DNA from 4 places in the Pseudoalteromonas sp. c7(2019) genome. Region 1 is predicted to be linked to each of the others. Evidence: predicted binding sites of a transcription regulator. Region 1 holds the regulator's gene; each other region holds the start of a gene.
What was found. The regulator sigma-54, encoded in region 1, starts transcription at its own class of promoters, with help from an activator protein. The targets are predictions, from matches to a motif close to GTTGGCACGNNNNTNGNNT.
Positions count from the first base shown of each region.

Region 2: a site for sigma-54 is predicted at 2,050-2,068, ahead of GQR38_RS17205 (TorF family putative porin). Genes of this name have one in related genera too.
Region 3: a site for sigma-54 is predicted at 2,986-3,004, ahead of GQR38_RS06345 (BON domain-containing protein). Genes of this name have one in related genera too.
Region 4: a site for sigma-54 is predicted at 2,926-2,944, ahead of GQR38_RS01155 (EF-hand domain-containing protein). Genes of this name have one in related genera too.

Region 1 covers NZ_WTKS01000003.1:321,468-326,705, reverse strand. The annotation lists gene rapZ (RNase adapter RapZ) at 1-123, opposite strand, end outside; gene ptsN (PTS IIA-like nitrogen regulatory protein PtsN) at 142-594, opposite strand; gene hpf (ribosome hibernation promoting factor) at 599-886, opposite strand; gene GQR38_RS05180 (RNA polymerase factor sigma-54) at 913-2,412, opposite strand; gene lptB (LPS export ABC transporter ATP-binding protein) at 2,482-3,207, opposite strand; gene lptA (lipopolysaccharide transport periplasmic protein LptA) at 3,204-3,749, opposite strand; gene lptC (LPS export ABC transporter periplasmic protein LptC) at 3,739-4,293, opposite strand; gene kdsC (3-deoxy-manno-octulosonate-8-phosphatase KdsC) at 4,290-4,841, opposite strand; gene GQR38_RS05155 (KpsF/GutQ family sugar-phosphate isomerase) at 4,842-5,238, opposite strand, start outside.
Region 2 covers NZ_WTKS01000018.1:10,770-16,007, reverse strand. The annotation lists gene GQR38_RS17215 (efflux RND transporter periplasmic adaptor subunit) at 1-302, opposite strand, end outside; gene GQR38_RS17210 (YIP1 family protein) at 359-1,072, opposite strand; gene GQR38_RS17205 (TorF family putative porin) at 1,265-1,951, opposite strand; gene GQR38_RS17200 (hypothetical protein) at 2,229-3,392, opposite strand; gene GQR38_RS17195 (helix-turn-helix transcriptional regulator) at 3,548-3,748, opposite strand; gene GQR38_RS17190 (hypothetical protein) at 3,757-4,188, opposite strand; gene GQR38_RS17185 (AsmA family protein) at 4,422-5,238, shown strand, end outside.
Region 3 covers NZ_WTKS01000004.1:195,519-200,756, forward strand. The annotation lists gene GQR38_RS06330 (alpha-amylase family protein) at 1-648, opposite strand, end outside; gene GQR38_RS06335 (methyltransferase) at 805-1,503, opposite strand; gene srmB (ATP-dependent RNA helicase SrmB) at 1,579-2,805, shown strand; gene GQR38_RS06345 (BON domain-containing protein) at 3,078-3,398, shown strand; gene GQR38_RS06350 (hypothetical protein) at 3,664-4,083, shown strand; gene GQR38_RS06355 (hypothetical protein) at 4,157-4,336, shown strand; gene GQR38_RS06360 (mechanosensitive ion channel family protein) at 4,465-5,238, opposite strand, start outside.
Region 4 covers NZ_WTKS01000001.1:247,629-252,866, reverse strand. The annotation lists gene GQR38_RS01170 (YciK family oxidoreductase) at 1-670, shown strand, start outside; gene rluB (23S rRNA pseudouridine(2605) synthase RluB) at 752-1,624, opposite strand; gene scpB (SMC-Scp complex subunit ScpB) at 1,621-2,211, opposite strand; gene GQR38_RS01155 (EF-hand domain-containing protein) at 2,363-2,884, opposite strand; gene GQR38_RS01150 (hypothetical protein) at 3,111-3,542, opposite strand; gene xthA (exodeoxyribonuclease III) at 3,783-4,589, shown strand; gene GQR38_RS01140 (energy-coupling factor ABC transporter permease) at 4,595-5,238, shown strand, end outside.

The sequences.
Region 1 (5,238 bases):
AACTAATGAAGGAAGCAAGTTAACTGGAATATTATCTACGCAATAATAACCTAAATCTTCTACAACGCGTAAAGCAACCGACTTTCCAGAACCAGAACGGCCGCTTATGATAATTAACTCCATTTAACACCCTTTATAAAACTATGATTGATTGACAATAACTTGGTAAAGCTCAGTATCTGATTTTGCACTGCGTAACTGTTTACAAAAATCTTTGTTGTTTAGTTTATCAGCAATGGTTGCTAGAGTCTTTAAGTGCTGCTGGTTATCGCCATCTGGTACGATGAGTGCGACGAAAATATCAACAGGGCGATTATCGATCGCATCAAAATTTATTGGAGTTTCGCTAACGAGTACTAAAGCCAAAGGCTCTTCTGCACCGCTCATTCTTCCATGAGGAATGGCAATGCCACGCCCTATACCTGTACTACCCAATTTTTCTCTGCTCATTAAAGCATTAAGAATATCTTGTTGCGGTAAATACGGAAGTTTGTCGTGGGCAAGTTCGCTAATGAACTCTAAAATTCTTTTTTTGCTATTAAAAAGGACCGCAGCTTTGCTGCAGTCCTGGCATATAAGTGAGCTTAATTTCATCATATTAGTGTCGAGCAAGCTTCTCTTTGTGTTTAATTACTTGTCGATCGAGCTTGTCGATCAACGAGTCAATGGCGGCATACATATCTTGATGTTCTGTAGAGGCAAATAGCTCAGCACCGCTTACGTGTATGGTGGCTTCTGCTTTTTGATTTAATTTTTCTACATCGAGAATGACATGAACATTATTAATATGATCAGAGTGTCTTTCTAGCTTCGCAAATTTGGTATTAATATAGTCTCTTAGTGAATCGGTTAATTCTACGTGACGACCAGTTAAGTTTAGTTGCATAAGCATTACCCTCTTTTTTTTGCGTCTTAAATCAAACTTTTACGCTGATTTGACGGTGGAATAGCCAGAGATTCGCGGTATTTTGCGATTGTACGTCTCGCTACTTTAATTCCTTGCTCAGCCAATATATCCGCTATTTTGCTATCACTCAATGGTTTTGCTGAGTTTTCTGCTGCGATTAATTTTCGGATAAGCGCACGGATTGCTGTAGATGAACATTCACCACCGTTTTCGGTGCTTACATGGCTTGAGAAAAAGTATTTAAGCTCAAATATACCACGGGGTGTGTGCATATACTTTTGGGTTGTTACGCGCGAAATTGTTGATTCGTGCATTTCTACCATTTCAGCAACATCATTTAAAACCATTGGTTTCATGGCTTCAGGACCGTGTTCAAAAAAGCCTTGTTGTTGCTTAACAATACAATTTGTTACTTTTAATAGCGTGTCGTTTCTACTTTCTAAGCTTTTAATAAACCATTTAGCTTCTTGTAAATGCGAGCGAATAAACTGGCTGTCACCACTGGATTTTACAGTGCGAGACATTGCAGCGTATTGGCTATTAACACGAATTTTAGGCATGCTATCTGGGTTTAACTCAACAACCCAGCGGCCTTTAATTTTTTTAACTGACACATCAGGAATAACATACTCAGATTCTTCTCTTACAATAGTATCTGCAGGTTTAGGGCTAAGAGTATGTATTAATGTCATTACTTCTTTAAGCTCTTCTTCTTTGAGCTTAGTTTTCTTCATTAATGTACGATAGTCACGAGCAGCTAATAAATCAATATGCTCGGTTAAAATCATTTTTGTTTCATTAATGTAAGGTGTTTCTTTATCAAACTGGTTAAGCTGAATACACAAACACTCTTGTAAGCTACGTGCAGCAATGCCTACTGGATCAAACAGTTGGATGCGTTTTAATACAGCTTCAATTTCATCAAGTTCGACTTCGTTATCATCTTCGTTTTCTTGATTAAAGCTTTCTAAAATCTCTTCGCAGCTTAGTGTTAAAATACCTGAATCATCGACGGCTTCTACAATAGCAATAGCAATAGCTTCGTCTGTAGGGCTAAATGGCGTTAGTTGTAACTGCCACATTAGATACTCATGGAGCGTTTCAGTAGAGGCGCCTTGGTATATTGATTCGTCTTCAGGCATCGGACCCGATGATGCTGCTGGAGCGGCACTCATGTACTCATCCCAACTAACATCCATAGCCATGTCGTCACTTAGCGTGTCTTTTGCAAGTGCTTCACCACTATCTTGTTCGTATTCGCTTGGAGCATCATCGGCAGATGCGCTAACAGTTATGTCATCTGTATCTGCTTTTTGCTCGTTTTTACCTGCAGCGTCTTCTGAATAGTCTGCTTCTTCAACCTCTAATAGCGGGTTGCTGTCGAGAGCTTCTTGTATTTCTTGCTGGAGATCCAATGTACTGAGTTGCAACAAACGAATAGCTTGTTGCAGCTGTGGAGTCATTGTAAGTTGCTGGCCCATGCGCAGCTGTAGTGATTGCCTCATGTATCTCTAACAATCCTTTTATGTTGTTATAATTAATACTAGCAGATGCTTAAAGACATGGCGTAAATGTTACAGCCTAAATTGCTCGCCTAAGTAAACATCGCGTACTGTTTTATCATTTAATACGTGTTCTGGAGTACCTGATGCAATCAGCTCCCCATGAGAAACAATGTAGGCTTTTTCACAAACATCAAGGGTTTCTCTTACGTTATGATCGGTAATTAATACACCAATCCCACGATTTTTAAGATGTTCTATTATTTTCTTTATATCTAATACCGAAATCGGGTCAACACCTGCAAATGGTTCATCCAGTAATATAAATTTAGGATCTGCTGCCAGCGCACGTGCTATTTCAACACGACGACGTTCGCCACCCGACAATGCCATACCTTGGCTATCACGAATGTGTTGTATGCTAAATTCATCTAATAATTTATCGAGAGTGTCTTCTCTAGCTTGTTTATTTAACTCTTTGCGCGTTTCTAAAATGGCCATTAAGTTTTGATAAACAGTCAGCTTTCTGAATATTGAAGACTCTTGCGGTAAGTAGCCAATGCCTAATCTAGCACGACTATGCATAGGTAAAAGAGTAATATCGTTATCGTCTATCGATATTTTACCTTTGTCGCTAGGTACAAGTCCTACTATCATATAAAACGTGGTGGTTTTACCTGCGCCGTTAGGGCCAAGTAAGCCAACAATACTGCCAGCTTTGACTTCAAGGCCGACGTTTTTTACAACTTCACGGCCTTTATAGCTCTTTGCTAATAGCTCTGCTTTTAATGTGCTCATGGTTGACCTTTGTCGCTTTTTTTACTTTTTTTAGTCTCGATTGGTACTAAAATTGTGTGAACGCGGTCAGTTGAGTTTTCATCTTTTTCGGCACTGATTAGCTGCTGCTCTATATCGTAGGTAATGCTTTTAGCATTTATTTTTTGTCCCGCTTGCGATACTTGTGCATTACCAACAAGCGTTAAAAAACGCTTAGATACATCATAACGCACTTCGTCAGCACTGGCGCTCATAGTCGTGCCATCTGATTGCTTTTCTTCAAAGTGCGCAGGGCTACCTGTAGCAATTAATAATTGTTTATTATCACCAAGTTCATCGCGTTTATGTACTTCTAAGCGGTCGGCTGTGATACGGCGGTTACCGTGAATAATTTCAACGTTTTTCTCAAAAATCCCGACATTAGCTTTTAATTGACCTTCTTGCTTATCGGCGCTTATTGAAATTTGATTTGCAGTCGGTTGCGTGTTTTGCTCTGCAGCACTACTATTAAACGCTAGTATAAGTGTAGGAATAATAAGTGATTTTAATATTTTATTGGTCATAATATATGGTTCGCGTATGGTTAATTAGTTTTATCACTTCGGTTTTTAAGTCGGCTTCTAGGCCTTTACCAGTGATTTTTAAATTGGGTCCAGTGATGATAACGGGTTGCTCCGAACGCATTGTTAATAGCTTTATATCTACCTGAATATTATCAGCATTGATTTTGTCTATCATGGCGTTATCGGTTAAGTTTTTGGCAACCACATTGCCTTCTAAAATTAATTGTTTGTCTTCGTATAATGTTGCTTCGTCTGCATTTATTTGCCACGTTTGCTTTTCGTTATATAAAGTAAAAATAGGTTTTTCAAAAAACGTAAAACCTAATTGTTGATATAGCTCCATTTTAGCCGCAGTTACTTTGTGGCTAATTTTACCTTGTTCGTCATAGGCTGTTTGTTTGAGTTCAATGGCTATGTAATCAGGCTTGGCAATAACTTCAGGCTCAGTCTGAGGCACAATATTTGTTTGTGTAAAATAAGGGTACCAAAGCCAAACCATACAGCTAATGAATAAAACGCTTAATATTATGCGCGCTGCATTCATGAACTAGTGCCTTGTGTAGTCAATGCTTTACCATTTTCAAGCATAAGTAAGTCGGTGAGCTCTCTTACTGCACCAAAGCCGCCAGGCATTTGCGTTACATAGTGTGATAAACGTTTAATAAGTGGATGGGCATCATTTACTGCAACAGCAAAGCCGACTAATTCCATAACGGGCATGTCAGGACCATCATCACCGATATAAGCAATTTGTTCATCGCTAAGGTTGAGTTTGTCTTTTAATTCTTGATAGGCAATGAGCTTATTTTCTTGGCCTTGATAAATATGCTGTACGGTTAAGCTGCTCATACGTTGTTGCACTATTTGTGAATGACGACCAGTAATTACAGCCACTTCAAAGCCACTGTTTATAAGCGCTTTAATGCCAAAACCATCTTTTGTATTAAATGCTTTTAGCTCTTCACCTTGATTACCAAGATAAATACGGCCATCAGAAAATACACCATCAATATCGCATATAAGTAGTTTTACTTTTTTAGCGCGTGCTTTTGCATCATCGCTCAGCGGTTGATAGAGTTCTTCAAATTGCATTTATAATACTCCTGCTTTTAATAGGTCTTGCATGTTTAATGCGCCAATAGGTTGGTTTTTCTCATTGACGACGATTAAGCCATTTATACGTTTGTGTTCCATAATGTTAAGCGCTTCAGCGGCTAAAATATCTTGTGTAGCCGTAGTACATGACTTAGTCATAACAACATCTATTTGTGTTGTATGAATATCAATTCTTTGCTCTAAAATACGACGCAAATCGCCATCGGTAAATAATCCCACGAGCTGCTGATTTTCATCAACAATGGCTGTCATACCTAAACCTTTAGCAGACATTTCAATGAGGGCGTCTTTAACTGTTTGTGAAACGCTAATAATAGGTGTATTTGCGCCGCTGTGCATAACATCTTTTAAAGTAAGTAATAAGCGCTTGCCT
Region 2 (5,238 bases), on a different contig from region 1:
TTACTACGGGTAACTTCAGATTCAAAAGCGGTTGTATCAAGGCGCATTAACATGTCACCTTGTTTAACTCCTTGGCCTTCTTGAACAAATATTTTATCTACTCGGCCTGTCACTTCAGAGCGTAATTGCACTTGTGTATTAAAAACTAAATTACCTGAAGCCATTATTGAGTCAGCAATGTCGCCAAGCTCTACTTGAGCAATATTTACTTCGGCTTGTTTTTCATCGCCAGAGATTTGCTTTGACACAATTAGGGCTATAAATGCGCCTACAGCGAGTGTGATGATTATTGCTTTTTTCATTTTTATCTATCCGTGAATTAAGTAATACGGAGGCAATACATACCCCCATCTAGTGGTTACATTGCTGCAATGACTGCCCAAATACCAAAAATAATGATTGAAGGAAGTGCAGAGAATAGGAGTGCTTTGTTAGTTGAAAAATTAGTCCAGCATTTTAAGCCGATCATTCCCAGCGCAATGCTCCAAAAGCTAAATAAATTTATTGATTCTAATAAGCTATAAAAAGGATGGCCAATTTCAAGTCCTATTATTAATTGGTTAATAGATGCGTAGCTAAATACGGCTTGTTGAGATATTTGATCTGTACTTGCACTTAGTACAAGAGCAATTGTGCCTAGGCTTGAAATAACAACTGGCATCATTGTCCAGGTAGAGAATCCATACCAAGCTCCGTAGCTATGTTCTGATTCAGGATCTTGTTTAGCCACAAGCATATAATAAAGTGCCATGAGTGCATTCATGATAGCCAGCGCAATTACGCCGCCAAACAGAGCAAACCAAATTTGGTTTTCTGCATTTAGCTCTATACTTTGACGAATTGCTTTTTGCTCGCCAATTGTTGCATCTATACTTGATGCTGCTACTTGCTCATTAATCAAAAACTGCATATCAACACTAGAGTAAAAAATATAAACACTAGCGATACTAGCAAGGGTAATACATATAAATGCTAACCATGACCAACCTTTGGCGTGTTCAACACCATTGAAAGCTTTACTAGGATTTATATAAATATCGAGTAGGGCGCTAAACGCGTTAGGTGATTTCATTATTATTCCTTTATACCTATTTTATGGCTAGGCAGTTATAAATGCCCAGTGACTAAGTAATAGAATAAAGGAAAAAGTATGTATTGTTTTTATTCAATTGTAACGGTTTGTTAACAGATGTGAGGGGGCTTGTTCAAAAACGAGAAAAGGGCCAAAAGGCCCTTCGTGTTGCAGCAAGTAACACATTCTTTCTTATAAATTAAAGTCTACAGAATAAGCAACGTAAGCTTTAATATCTGAATCATCCATATCTGTATCAGACAAACCAAAAGTAAAACCGTCTTTCGAAATTGATACACCGTAATCTAAGATATTATCATCGCCAATAAAGTCACCAGAGTAATGGCCTAAGTGAAGTGCCATTTCAGTGCCGTTACTGCCAACAGCAAAACCGTAATCAGCTGTTAGGTAAAGTGAATCACCAAAGTCTGTACCATCACCACTTGCAGCTGATGTTGCAAGTACTGAAGCACCAAATGTAAAGCCTTCAACACTGATGCTACCGTAAATTTCAGAGAAATCTGCGTCAGCCTCAGAAGCGGCATCTGGGTAAGCGTAATAAATATAGCCAACATCGTAGCTAACGCTTTCGTTAATGTCGCCACCAAAGCCTGCGTATAAATCAAGCTCATAGGTCATTTCATCTGCCCACGATGCATTTGAAGCCCAAGTACCTGCATAAAAGCCCGATTCATTGGCGTAATCAATACCGCCTGAAATAGCTGCATCGCCCCCAGTTTGCTCTTGACCACGCCATAAGTAGTTTGATGTTGCCGCTGCGTTTGCTGTTACTTCAGCATGTACGGCTGTTGACGTTAAAGATGTTGCGCCCATTAATGCTATAGCACTTATAGCGATGGTTTTTTTTAGTTTTAGCATGTCCATTTCCCGTTATATGATTTTTGCTCGCCAAGGTTTTTATTATGTATTCGGAACCTTTAGGCTGACGGCTTTTTATTGTTTAACTAACGGGATAATTGCACTGTATGTGCCAGCTTCATTATTTTTTATTAAAAATTATTTTTTATTTATTAAAAACATGAGCTTGAATTTTATGAATAGGATGGGGATATAACATGAAGGAAGATGTTGCGCACATTGCTGGTGCATAAATTAACCTAGCCGCACCATAAAAGTACGGCTAAATTAGAAGATTTTAACCGAATATAGTGCGCATAAGGCTAATTGTTTCGTTTACGCTGCGACCTTTTTGTACTTCACTCACAATTGAATCACGTTTACTGCGAATGTGTTCAGGAATATCGTCAGCAGCAAGAGCACGGTCTACTAAAATTTCTGCAGACTCTTTACCTCTACGCTGAGTTTTACCTGTTGTAGTTGTAGTACGTTTAGGCTTGGTTAGCAGTTTAATGTAGTTAGAGTTATCTGGTGTTTTAGCATCAGCGTAGTGAAAGAAACATGGAATTAATGCTTTAATAGCAACCAATTGTTCTTCTAACTCATTACTAGGTTTAGCCATTTTGTACCATGACATAGCTTGAATACCTTTTACGATATCTTGCCAGTAACGCTCAAAATCACTATTTTTAAGTTTAGAAACACCAAGAGCACCACATAATGCATCTAATCGATTATTTGTAATCGGAGTAAATAAATCAGGGCGACGCATTGCAAGCAGTCGTGTTGCAGGCGCAAGTGTTGGTTTTTCGTTGTTGTCGGTGAATATTTTTGAATAAGCAGCAACAAATTGTTGATATTCGTATTGAGTAATATCACCTTCAAGTGGAATATTTACTAGTGCATCGTCAAAAGCACCTGGTAAATCACCAAGCATTTGATGGAAGCTCTTTGCACTCTTTGTAGATGCAAACCATTCAACGTCAAAGTTGTATGTGCTTGGATCAAGTGATGCCATGTGCTTACCGCTAAACGCAAGTAAGTCTTCAGGAATCATATCTTTAAGAGATTGTTCACGAATGCTTTTGATGTAGTCTACCAAACGAAGCTGTTCATCAAGTGCAATAACGTCTTTGTGTTGTTCTACAAATACACTTACAACAGGCCACGGAGCAATACGTAAAGTTTTAACCTGTAAAAAGCTGATAGCTGAAATAAGCTGATCGTGTAGCTTCTTAAGTACTGGTAACTGCTGTGGCTCTAGCAAATCGTAGTTCATACGATCTCTGCTTGCACTTAGCAATTCGTAACACCAAGGTAAAAAATCATCAGGGTGGTTTTCTACTTTCACGGCCATAAGGTTAAGGCTTAACTCTGAAGATTGCTTCAGAATGTTCTGATAGATTTGATTTTCTTGTTCGCCTAGCGTCATTTTTGACGGTGAAATTAGCAGTTTTTTCATGCCTTGTAGAATCTCCGGTTTAGATATATATTTTTTTGCTGGTCTATTTTAGCGCAATTACGCTAATAACAACAGCGCTGTCCTCCATACGTTGTAATTGAAGTGACTAAATCAGTATTTTTGCTAATAAAATGAGACTAATGCTTTAACATGTATCAATCATTTTCATCCAGTACAAAGAGGCTTTCAACTGAGGTATTAAAATGCTTTGCTATTTTTAGAGCAATTATTACCGACGGCGTAAACCGGTTTGTTTCTACGGTACTTATTGTTTTGCGCGACACTTTAATAGCATCAGCAAGTTCTTGCTGTGAAAGCCCGGCCTCTTTTCGATACTTTGCTATGTTATTTTGCATATCCACTCCTAATCACGATTTTGCCAAAGCAATGAAGCGCCATATACCAAGAGCATGATACCTAGGTAGAATATTGCCATAGTTGCATGCGAAAATTCGGTAGGTATTTCATCGCTTATATAAAAAACACCCAGAAGGCAAAACCCAAATGCAAAACTTGTATGTTTATATGCATTAGTGTCAATGGTGTTTAGAAACTCATCTTTATAAGCGTATTGAAAATACATTTTTAACGGAAAGCCCCCTTTAATGAGATAAATAATCACTATAACTATATAAAAAAAAACGCCCATTCCAACAGTTAAAAGCCCTCCAATATGTTGATCTTGTTTTATTAGTGAGTAAACACAGAGAAGTAAACAAACTATCCCTGCGCTTAAACTAATCCATATGTTTTGACCCATAAATTGTTCTTCAGTTTTAATATCCTGTTGTTTCATAGTATTCATCCTGTAATAGTATTTTATTTTTTGTAACCTCTGGGTATCAATGTAACCTTGGGGTATCACCGGGTCAATATTTATTTGTAACCTAAAGGTATCAAAATGTTTCAGGAAAGATTCACATATAACAGGTAAAATGGTTTTAGTGGCTTTTTTACATCAACTACAATGATTTTAAGGCTAACACTCGCTATGATAAGAACATTATTTGCACGTTTGAAAGGACGATCATGAAAACCTTACTTAAAATTGTAGGTGTAATACTTTTACTATGTATAGCACTAATTGTTGCCGCACCGTTTTTAATCCCTACTGATACTATTTTTAATAAAGTGTCTGAGCAGGTAGAACAAACAACTGGGCGCACTCTTACTATTAAAGGTGATAAAACACTTAGCGTATTCCCTGCATTAAAGTTAGAACTTAACGACGTGCATTTTGCAAATATGGAATCAGGTTCGCGCGCCGATATGGCGAGTATGAAACAGCTTGCTGTACACATACCTTGGTTTTCATTATTTGGTGGTGAGTTTAAATTAGATAAGTTTGTTATAAATGAACCAAATATCCTATTAGAAACTGACAAAAATGGTAAAGCTAATTGGCAGTTGTTTGATGCAGTTGCAGAGCAACCTAAAGAGCAAAGCCAATCAGGTGAAGCTATAAAGCTTCCAGATAACTTTGATATTGAGTTAGGCGAGGTCGCTATTTATGGCGGCACATTTACTTATTTAGATGGTCTAACAGGTGCTAAGCAACAAATTAGTGATTTAGAACTCGCTATTTTACTTCCATCACTTCGTAAAACATTAGAAGTAAAAGGGGGTATTACTTATATGCAGGAGCGTTTTGAGCTTGATATAAAATTAGATACTCCTGCTAAAGCAATTGAAGGTGCTACTTTTAATGTTAAACAAACCTTAGATTCTCGTTTAGTTGATCTAACGTTCGAAGGGAGCATCGCTGGGCAAGGCCAAGATATTAAAGGTCAGTTATCACTAAGCGGTGAGTCTGTTAAAAGTATTGCAAAATGGCAAGGTGTAGAGT
Region 3 (5,238 bases), on a different contig from region 1:
ATTTACTTTGGCCATTAAACTTTGGATATCGCTTGCTGCAACATGTTTAGAAGCATCAAACCGAAAGCCTTTTACGCCAATAGCTTGCAAGTCGTTAATATATGCTGCAATGGTATTTTGCACATAGTTTGAAGCGGTATCTAAATCGGCAAGTCCAACGAGTTCACAATTTTGTACTCGGTAGCGATCGTTGCCATAGTCAGAACTACTAATGGTACAACTTTCATGAAAATCTTGTGGGCTATAAATAGGAAAGCTTTTATTACCAAAGCTATTTCCCGCTGTGCCTGTGCCACTTCCTGCTGCCATATGGTTAATAAGCGTATCAACGTAAATATCGACCCCAGCTGCACTACAGCGATTTACCATATCGATAAACTGTGCACGGTTTCCGCCACGACTTTGCAGTTCATAACTTACTGGCTGATAACGTGTCCACCATTGGCTTCCTGTAATGTGCTCATTAGGTGGCGAGACCTGTACTGCAGCGTAGCCTTTTGGTCCTAGGTATTGCTCACATTCTTGCGCTACATCTTGCCAATTCCATTCAAACAAATGTACAAATGTGGTGGGCGTAGCAGTCGCAATGCTAGGTAAGAGCAACCCTAGGCTTAAACCTGCGGTGGTGATTATTTTATTGAGTTTCATAGTGTGTGATCCAATTGTTGAGCGAGCAAAACAACTACTCGATGTTATTTACAAGTGGTTAACACTAGATTGGTAATTGATTAAATAAAAACTGAATACGTATGCATAATAGGTAAATTATCCTTTATTACTAGATAACCTACATAACTAGGCAATTTACATTTTCAAATAAAATGCTTTGCATAGGGCTATATAATCAGCAGTGTAGGTATTATCTAAGTTTCTAATACACAGGATTGATGATTCTATATCGCTTTTTACGTAGCTAAATGTCATTAAACTGCGGCTAATATCTTTATTGGGCGTGGCTTTTACTTGGCAATGAGCATTTAAATAAAGCCCATTTTGAGTAGCAAGCTCAATGAATAATGCGCCTTCAACGCTTGGGAGTATTAAGCTAAAGCGAGAACCACTATGGCTTAAATGTTTAAACGCATTAATTAACTCTTCAAAACTTAGGCCGTCGGTATGGCGTGCGGTATTACGCGCAACATTATCGCCTTTTAAACTGTGATTAAAATACGGTGGATTAGAGATAACCACGTCAAATTTAACTTCACTACTAAAGCTTTGAATAGTTTGGTGCGTAATACTTATAGTTGGCCACGGGCTATTAGCTACATTTTGTAATGCTTGGGTATAGGCGCTTTCGTCAATTTCTACCGCAGTTATATCAAGCTCATTACTGCGCTGCTTACACATTAGTGCTAGTAAGCCGGTGCCGGTGCCTATATCAAGTAATGACTTTGCGCCGCTTAAATTAGCCCATGCGCCAAGCAAAATGCCATCAGTAGAAACTTTCATTGCACAGTGGTCGTGTTCAACTTTAAATTGTTTAAATACAAAACCAGACATTTTTTCACCTTTTCATTCACCAAGCGCAGCATAGCGCGTATAATCAGGGTAATTGTCCCTTATTTTAGACACTCTATGCAATTTTCTGAATTTGATCTTGATAACAAGCTACTCGATGCCATTAATAAAATGGGCTACGAGACGCCAACCAGCATTCAACAACAAGCTATTCCTGAAGCACTACAGGGGCGCGATATTTTAGCATCTGCGCCTACTGGTACAGGTAAAACAGCGGCATTTTTAATTCCGGCTATTCAGTACTTACTGGATTTCCCACGTCGTGACCCTGGTTTTGCGCGCGTACTCGTTATGACTCCGACTCGTGAGTTGGCTTATCAAATTCATGAACAATGTGAACTGCTAGCTAAGCGCACACACCTAAAAATTGGTGTAGTAACAGGCGGTATTAACTACGGCACGCATAAAGAAATTTTTGAAAAAAATAATGATATTTTAATCGCCACACCAGGTCGACTAATGGAATATCTAGAAACCGAAAACTTTCATGCTGAACACGTAGAAATGCTTATTATTGATGAAGCAGATCGCATGTTAGATATGGGTTTCAAAAAAGAAATGAGCCGTATTTGTGACGAAGCTAAAAATCGTCGCCAATGTTTTTTATTCTCAGCAACACTTGAAGGTGACAGCGTAGAAAGGTTTGCTGAAAAAACATTAAACGACCCAGCTCTATTAGAAGCCGAATCGTCACGTAAAGAAAAAGCTAAAATTCACCAATGGGTACATTTAGCCGACGATTATCATCACAAACTTGAATTATTAGTTAATACGCTAAAAAACCCTGACGTAACTAAAGCGATTGTGTTTGTTAAAACTCGCGAACGCTTAGAAACATTGATTGGCGAACTTACAACTAATGATGTAAAAGCGGCGTGGTTACGCGGCGAAATGCCACAAGACAAACGTATGAAAGCCATGGAAAACTTCCATAGTGGCAAAACAAGCATATTAGTTGCTACCGACGTAGCTGCACGTGGTATTGATGTATCTGACATCAGCCACGTTATTAACTTTGATATGCCGCGTACTGCCGACGTATATGTACACCGTATTGGTCGTACTGGCCGTGCTGGTAAAAAAGGGATAGCAATATCGCTAGTTGAAGCACACGATATTGGTATTTTATATAAAGTAGAGCGCTACGTTGAACAAAAATTAAAACGCCGTGTAATTAGAGGTGTCGAGCCACAGCATAAAGAAGCTAAGCCACCGGCTAAAAAACGTAAAGATCCAGTAAAAATGAAAGCCAAGAAAAAGGCTAAGGTTAAAAAGAAAAAGTAACCTAAAACATTTTTATACTAAGCCGACTTTTGTCGGCTTTTTAATGCAAGCCTTGCAGGCTCTGCTGTTTGTACCTGTTACATATGTAACCCAAGCATGTAACTCATACTCATTTAAATGTAATTTTTGCCCACCTGAATTCCCACTTAATAAAATTCCCTTATATTTCATAGTGTTAATATTGGCACCGAAATTGTAACTACAAATATAACCTAGCCGATGGAATTTCCATATTGTGGCTGCACTATTCACCGTAATGTAAGGATTAAGTTATGAACCGCTTCAAGTTAACTATCGCTTTAGTATCATTTTGTTGTTTATTTTTATTAGCTTGCGCTACAAAAGTAAGTGCAGCAACCAACATGGCCGTAGTAAGCAGTGTAGCCACTCAACCTAACTTACAACAAACTATCACCAACACCCTACGAACTAACCCTAACCTGGCGTTAAGTGATATTCGCGTGCAGGTAAAAAATGGGGAAGTAGATTTATACGGTGAAGCACAAACTGGTTTTCAGCGCGCACTGGCTCAAAAGTTTTTAGAAAATATGGATGGGGTTAAAATCATTCGTAACAAAATTAGCGTTATTTAATACGCACCACATAAACTTATTTGTATAACTAATTCATAAGCGCGGCTTGTTACTCCAACACAAGCTGCGCTTTTTTATACTTATCATTAAACCTCGACCTAATATTTCTATTTTAGAAGTCTACCTGAATACCTTAAGAGCGATTAAATAGTTCCCAGTATCTAAATATCAATTGCTTTAAAAAAACAATTTAGTTTTAATAAATATAATAGAAAGCGTAAAACTACTTAATGATGGATTACTAAAAAATAAAGGGATTAGAATTATGCGAGATATAGATATGAAGCTCTTAAAATGCTTTGTGCAAGAGCCAACCGATATAAATAAACTTATAGATTTAGGACATGATCATTTAGATCCTAAATTCATAAGGAATTTTCAAAACCTTATTAATAATAATTTAATTTCCTCTAACTCAGCAACTTTTGGGTTAGGTTTCTCTGCTGATAAGGTACCTTCTTGGACTGCTGTTAATATTTATCTTACCGATAAAGGTAGAGACTATGTGTTCCCAACGAAACAACATAAAAAAACCTTAAAACTGATTACTGAAAACCCAACGATAGCCGCAATAGTTGGTGTACTATTAGCTTTTTTGCTCGCTTTGGTATGGCCTACGCAGGTAGAAAGCGGAAGTAATTCACCCGAACCTAATAGTAAAAAAGCAATGATTTCTGATAAGTAACCATAAAATTTTCAACGAAAACCTCTATCTGCTTATTTCAAAAGCATTAGGTAACTTAAGGATGAGTACCAAAATGACTAGAAAACCAATAAAAATTGATCGAATGAAATTTTTAAATAAATTATTAGAGCGTACTTGTACTAATGAAAGCTGTGGAAGAAAAATGACATTTTCATTAGCTCAAGTGAATAATAATGAAGCTATTTTTTGTCAGTTTTGTGGGAAAGAATATATAGGTAAAAAAGCTCCTTAAAATTTACATGCTTATCAGCAAAGTTTTACCCACATTATAAAAAACAACAGCGCAATTTTACTCTGTAAAAATGCGCTGTTGGTAAGTAACTATTTCCCAATGCTTTTGCCTAATGTGTTTTAACTAAATTACTCACTTTGGTTAGAGTCAGTCCCCTCACCACTGTCTTTATTTGATGATTGCTGGCTTGTTTTGTCGCTTATCATAGCATCGAGTTTTTCGCCGCCTTTAATACCAAAATCTAAAGTACGAATTGGGAATGGAATACTAATATCAGCTTCATCAAGTGCCTGCTTAACGGCAACAACACCTTTGTGGCGTACCGTCATGAAGTCAGGCTCGCCTGGGTATTTAATCCAAAACCACACCAGTAAGTTAATGCTGCTGTCACCAAAGCCTTCAGCGTATACGGCGGTTTCGTCTTTGCGTATTACAAAGTCAAATTCGTTAATTTTATCGACTATAACGTCTTTTGCTTTTTCTATGTCGTCGCCGTACGAAATACCTACGGGTACTTCTATGCGTCTAACACCTAGCGTGGTGTAATTTTTTAGTACGTTTCTAAATAATACTTTGTTTGGTACCAGTATTAACTGCCCATAAAAGCTCTCTATTAGCGTGTTACGTAGGTTTATAGAATGTATTGAACCAAACACATCATCGGTTTCTATTACGTCACCTGTTTTAAATGGCTTACGTACACCCATTGCTATACCTGCAATTAGGTTTTCGGTCATGTCTTGAAACGCAAAACCAATGGCTAAACCCACAATACCCGCACCAGCAAGTAGCGAAGTTACGGTGCCTTTTAGCCCAACAAAATCGAGCGCTATAAATAAACCTATGCACAACACAATAACTTTAAAAATTGACGCCATTAAGTCGGCAATTTGTGTTGAGTC
Region 4 (5,238 bases), on a different contig from region 1:
CCGAGTTGCAGCAATTACGTATGCAAAATTCGGCGCTACAGTTATCTTGTTAGGAAAAACAACTAATAAACTTGAATGTGTTTACGATGAAATTGTTAATGCTGGCTACCCTAAACCTGCAATAGTCCCTATGGATTTAAAAGGCGCAACGAAGCAAAACTACCGTGACCTTGCTGCAACAATCGAATATCAGTTTGGACGCCTTGACGGGTTGCTTAATAATGCAGGTATTTTAGGGTCACTCGGTCCGCTTGAACATTTTTGCTCATCTACGTTCGAAAACATAATGAAAGTAAACGTGACTGCACAAGCAATGATCACTAAAGCACTTTTTCCTGTTCTTCGTAAGTCTGATAATGCATCGATAGTATTTACGTCATCAGGTGTAGGCCGCAAAGGTCGTGAATTTTGGGGGCCTTATGCCATCTCAAAATTTGCAGTAGAAGGTATGATGCAAACATGGGCATGTGAAGTAGGTAAAACGAATATTCGTGTAAACTGTATTAACCCAGGCGCTACTCGCACTTCAATGCGAGCTGCTGCATATCCAGGTGAAGATAGAGACGCACTTGCTACACCAGAGGATTTAATGCCTACATATTTATATCTAATGAGTGACGATTCTAGTGAAGTGAATGGCGAATCGTTAGATGCTCAAGTAAAAAAGTAATTTAGAGTTTAAATAATTTAAACAGCACATTAAAAAAGCCGCAATTAGCGGCTTTTTTGTGTTCAATAAATAATTAATTGATTATTTACGTTTAGTCGGCTTAACACGCTGATTGTGTTTTTTAACTGCTTTACGAATTTGGTTGATTTTGGCGCGTTTATCTTTGCGTTTTTCAGGCATAACAGAAAGCTTAGTTTGTGTTTCGCGGCCTAATTTAACGGTTTTACGCAAGTAGTTTACTGTTTCTAAATCATACTCCATCCAACCACCTTGTGGCACGCGCTTATCAAGCTCTAATTTACCGTAACGAATACGAATAAGACGAGATACTTCCGCATCTTGAGACTGCCATAAACGACGAACTTCACGGTTACGCCCTTCATTTAACGTTACGTTAAACCAACGGTTAACGCCTTCGCCACCCATAGGGGTTACAGTCGTGAATTTGGCTGGACCATCTTCAAGTTCAACACCACGTAGTAAGTTTTTAACCGTCTCGTTGGTTACTTCACCAAATACACGTGCAGAGTATTCACGCTCTACTTCATAGCTTGGGTGCATTAAACGGTTTGCCAGTTCACCATCGTTTGTAAAAAGCATTAAACCCGATGTATTAACGTCTAATCGACCAACCGCAATCCAGCGATCGCCATCAATACGAGGAAGTCGGTCAAATACAGTACGACGCCCTTCAGGATCTTTACGTGTGCTTAACTCACCTTCTGGTTTGTTATACATAATCACACGACAGATTCGGTCTGCTTTTTCTTCGATTTTTACACTGTGTCCGTCAACACGAATCAAATCGGTTTCTTCAACACGGTCACCTAACTTTGCCACTTTACCGTTTACACTAACGCGGTTTGCGTCAATGTATTTTTCCATTTCACGGCGTGAGCCTACGCCTGCACGGGCTAAGACTTTTTGTAACTTTTCACCTTGTATAATACTCATTCGGATGGTTCTCTCACAGAAGGATCGCTCAATAACTGGTTAATTTTACTTTGCTGCTCTGTTGGCAACGCAGGTAAATTTTCAAGTCCAGTTAACGAAAAATAATCTAAAAATTGCTTAGTAGTTGCATATAAAGCCGGCTTTCCCGGAACCTCTTTATGCCCTACCACTTTAACCCACTCTCTTTCGAGTAAGGTTTTAATAATATTCGAACCCGTAGTAACACCTCTTACTTGCTCAATTTCGCCGCGTGTAATGGGCTGCCTGTATGCAATAAGTGATAATGTTTCCAGTAAAGCACGCGAGTATTTTGGTGCGCGTTCTTGCCACAAGTTATTTAACCAAGGGCTTAAACTACTGCATGCCTGAAACCGATACCCACTACCCACTTCAACTAAGCGAATACCACGAGTTTGAAAATGCTCTTGTATTGTATCTATTGCGTCATTTATTCGCGTCATAGAAATAGCTAAATCTATTAATACGATGTCTTTGAGGTGGCGTTTACTAACAGGCTTATCTGCAACAAAAATAGCTGCTTCAATGATCTCAACTAGTTGTTCATCACTAATTCGCCGACCCGCCATACACACTCTTAACAAATAAAAATACACAGCCATCTATTATGACAGAACAACACCAAACTAGGAAAATATATCTATCAAATAACTAAATTTAAAACACAAAAAAGCCAGTGACTAGCACTGGCTTTAATCTTACTTATTAAAATGGTAACTATTAGTTACTTTTAAAAGCTTCTAATGCATCATCTTCAGCTACTGCGTTACCGTATTTTTTAATGTAACCCATAAACTCGCTTTTACTGATGCGCTTATCTTGGTTTTTATCCATGTAACCAAAATGATTTGAAATATCATCATCGTTACCTTCAACTACCGAGATATAGCCATTGCTGTCGTTATCTAGACTTGCAAAGCTGCTTTCAATTTTATCGAATTTAGCAATTTCAGCTTTAAATGCCGACTCACTTACTTCAGAATCAGTGGCTACTTTGCCATTATTAAGCTTCATATAAGTGTTAAATTCTTTGCGGCTAATTTCGTTATCCATATTGGTATCAATATTTGAAAAATGGCCCCAAATGCTATCGTCATCAGCTTCAACTTTTGAGATGTAGCCATCGCTATCATTATCTAAACTTGCAAAGTCACTGTCTATTCTTTCAAGACCTTGATTAGATGAACAAGCCGCTAGGCTTAATGATGCTAAAATAGTGGCTGCTAATGTTAACTTTTTCATAAGACGTATCCTTCGTAATTAATTAAATGTCACTTTAACTAATACAAATCCAATGCCAATAATAGTTAACTTATAATAATCAATAACTTAATCTCGACCGGTATATTTATTAAACAGTTTCAATAAGTTAAGCTTGCAAGCTTTGCAAACAACCTTGTAATTTTTGCAAAAAAATACCCGGTAGAAACCAGGCATTTCAAATTTACTTATATAGTTAAGCTAATAATTAGATTGCTGCGTTTTGGTAGCGCTTAACAAACTCAGTAACGTTTTGACCATTACATTTTAATGAGTTTAGGTTACCAATTTTTTGACGAACAGGTGCTAAACCTTGTTTTAAAGCCGTCATACATAATTGAGTTTCTTGTTGAGCGTCTTTTGCAAATACTTCTACTTTCTCAACTGATGCGTTGCTTAAGGTCGTTTTTTTAGCAATATCACGAATATCTTCACCATTACATAAAATGCTTTTAGAAAAACGAGATAGGTAAACACCGTGCTGGGCAGCTTCTTTACGAGCAACGCTAAAGCCTTCGTTTGCACTTAGTACACATAACTTAGACTCAATTTTGTTATCTTGGCTAAAGTAAGTATTGCTTTGAGCTGACGCAGTTGCAGATGCTAGTAAAGCAGTGGCTAAAAGTAGTTGAGTTTTCATGAGAGTTCCTATTTGAACGAGCTAAACAAGTGAATTTCGCGCATTATATATTCAATAAAGTTAAGTTCAATTGAATTTTTTATTTATTTAAATAATTAATATTGTATTCACAATGTTTAAACTTTACCCATCATTTGATCAACATTTGCGCAGCTATTATCTCAATTCAGTCATGTTATGTACGCGTATTTACTGATACAATTTAATCTATTAAATAGAACCAATTTTAAGGTAAATTTTATGAAAGTGATTTCTTTCAATATCAATGGTCTGCGTGCTCGTCTTCACCAATTACAAGCAATTATCGACAAACATCAACCAGACGTTATTGGCTTGCAAGAGATTAAAGTTCACGACGAAGCATTCCCATTAGAAGATGTACAAAAAATGGGATATCACGTCTACTTTCATGGTCAAAAAGCGCATTATGGCGTAGCTATGTTATGCAAAAAAGAGCCTAAATCGGTCTTAAAAGGTTTTGACACCGATACAGATGAATCGCAAAAACGCATGATAAGCGTCACTGTTGAACAAGAAAACGGTCGCGACCTTACTGTCATGAATGGCTATTTCCCACAAGGTGATAATATTAATCACGAAACTAAATTCCCTTATAAACGTCAATTTTATAAAGATTTAATGATACACCTTGAAACCAATCACACACCCGATCAAGACGTTATCGTTATGGGTGATATCAACATATCACCTACCGATTTAGATATTGGTATTGGCGAAGTAAATGCTAAACGTTGGTTAAAAACGGGTAAATGTTCTTTCCAACCGGTAGAGCGTGAATGGCTTGCAACATTACTCAATTGGGGTTTTAAAGACACCTTTAGAGAGCAAAACCCCGAAACAGACGATCAATACTCATGGTTTGACTATCGCTCTAAAGGGTTTGTAGATAATCGAGGACTTCGTATAGATGTAGTGCTTGCAACCAATGAGCTTGCAGCACGCTGCATAGATACAGGTATTGATTACGAACTTCGCGGTATTGAAAAACCGTCAGATCATGCCCCTATATGGTCAACATTTAAGTAATTATTATGCTCAGCCTAACAATGCAGGGGCTACTTTGGGCTCTTGTAATTATTATTGTTCTATTAAGCTTTGATAAAAAAACATATAAAACATTGCTTAATACGCCAGTCCGTCAAACTGGCGTACTTGCGTGTGCGTTAGTGTTTGCAGTGCTTTGGCGAATAAAGGCTGGCATTTTAACTGGCCTTGATTTACACATCCTAGGTGTTACGGCTGCTACATTAATTTTAGGCTGGCGGTTGACTATTTTAAGTAGCCTACTTGCCACAGCCCTACTCGCTGCCTTTGGTCAAATTGAACTTGAGCTGTTACCAGTACAACTGCTTATTGGTGCGTTTATTCCTATTTTATTGAGCTATCTTGGCTTTATAATTAGTTACCAATATTTACCTCGTCATTTTTTTGTTTATATATTTGTTTGTGCGTTTATAACCGCAGGATTTATAGCCTGTATAAAAATAGGCCTAGGTGCTTTATTTTACTTAGCTATAGGGCAATACAATTGGCAAGAACTTGCAGATAACTACGTTTATTTAAGTGCCATAATTTGGTTTCCTGAAGCAATGCTCAACGGCATGGCTATAACAATTATGATCACCTATCGCCCGCATTGGGTAAAAACTTTTTACGATAAGGACTACCTAGGCTC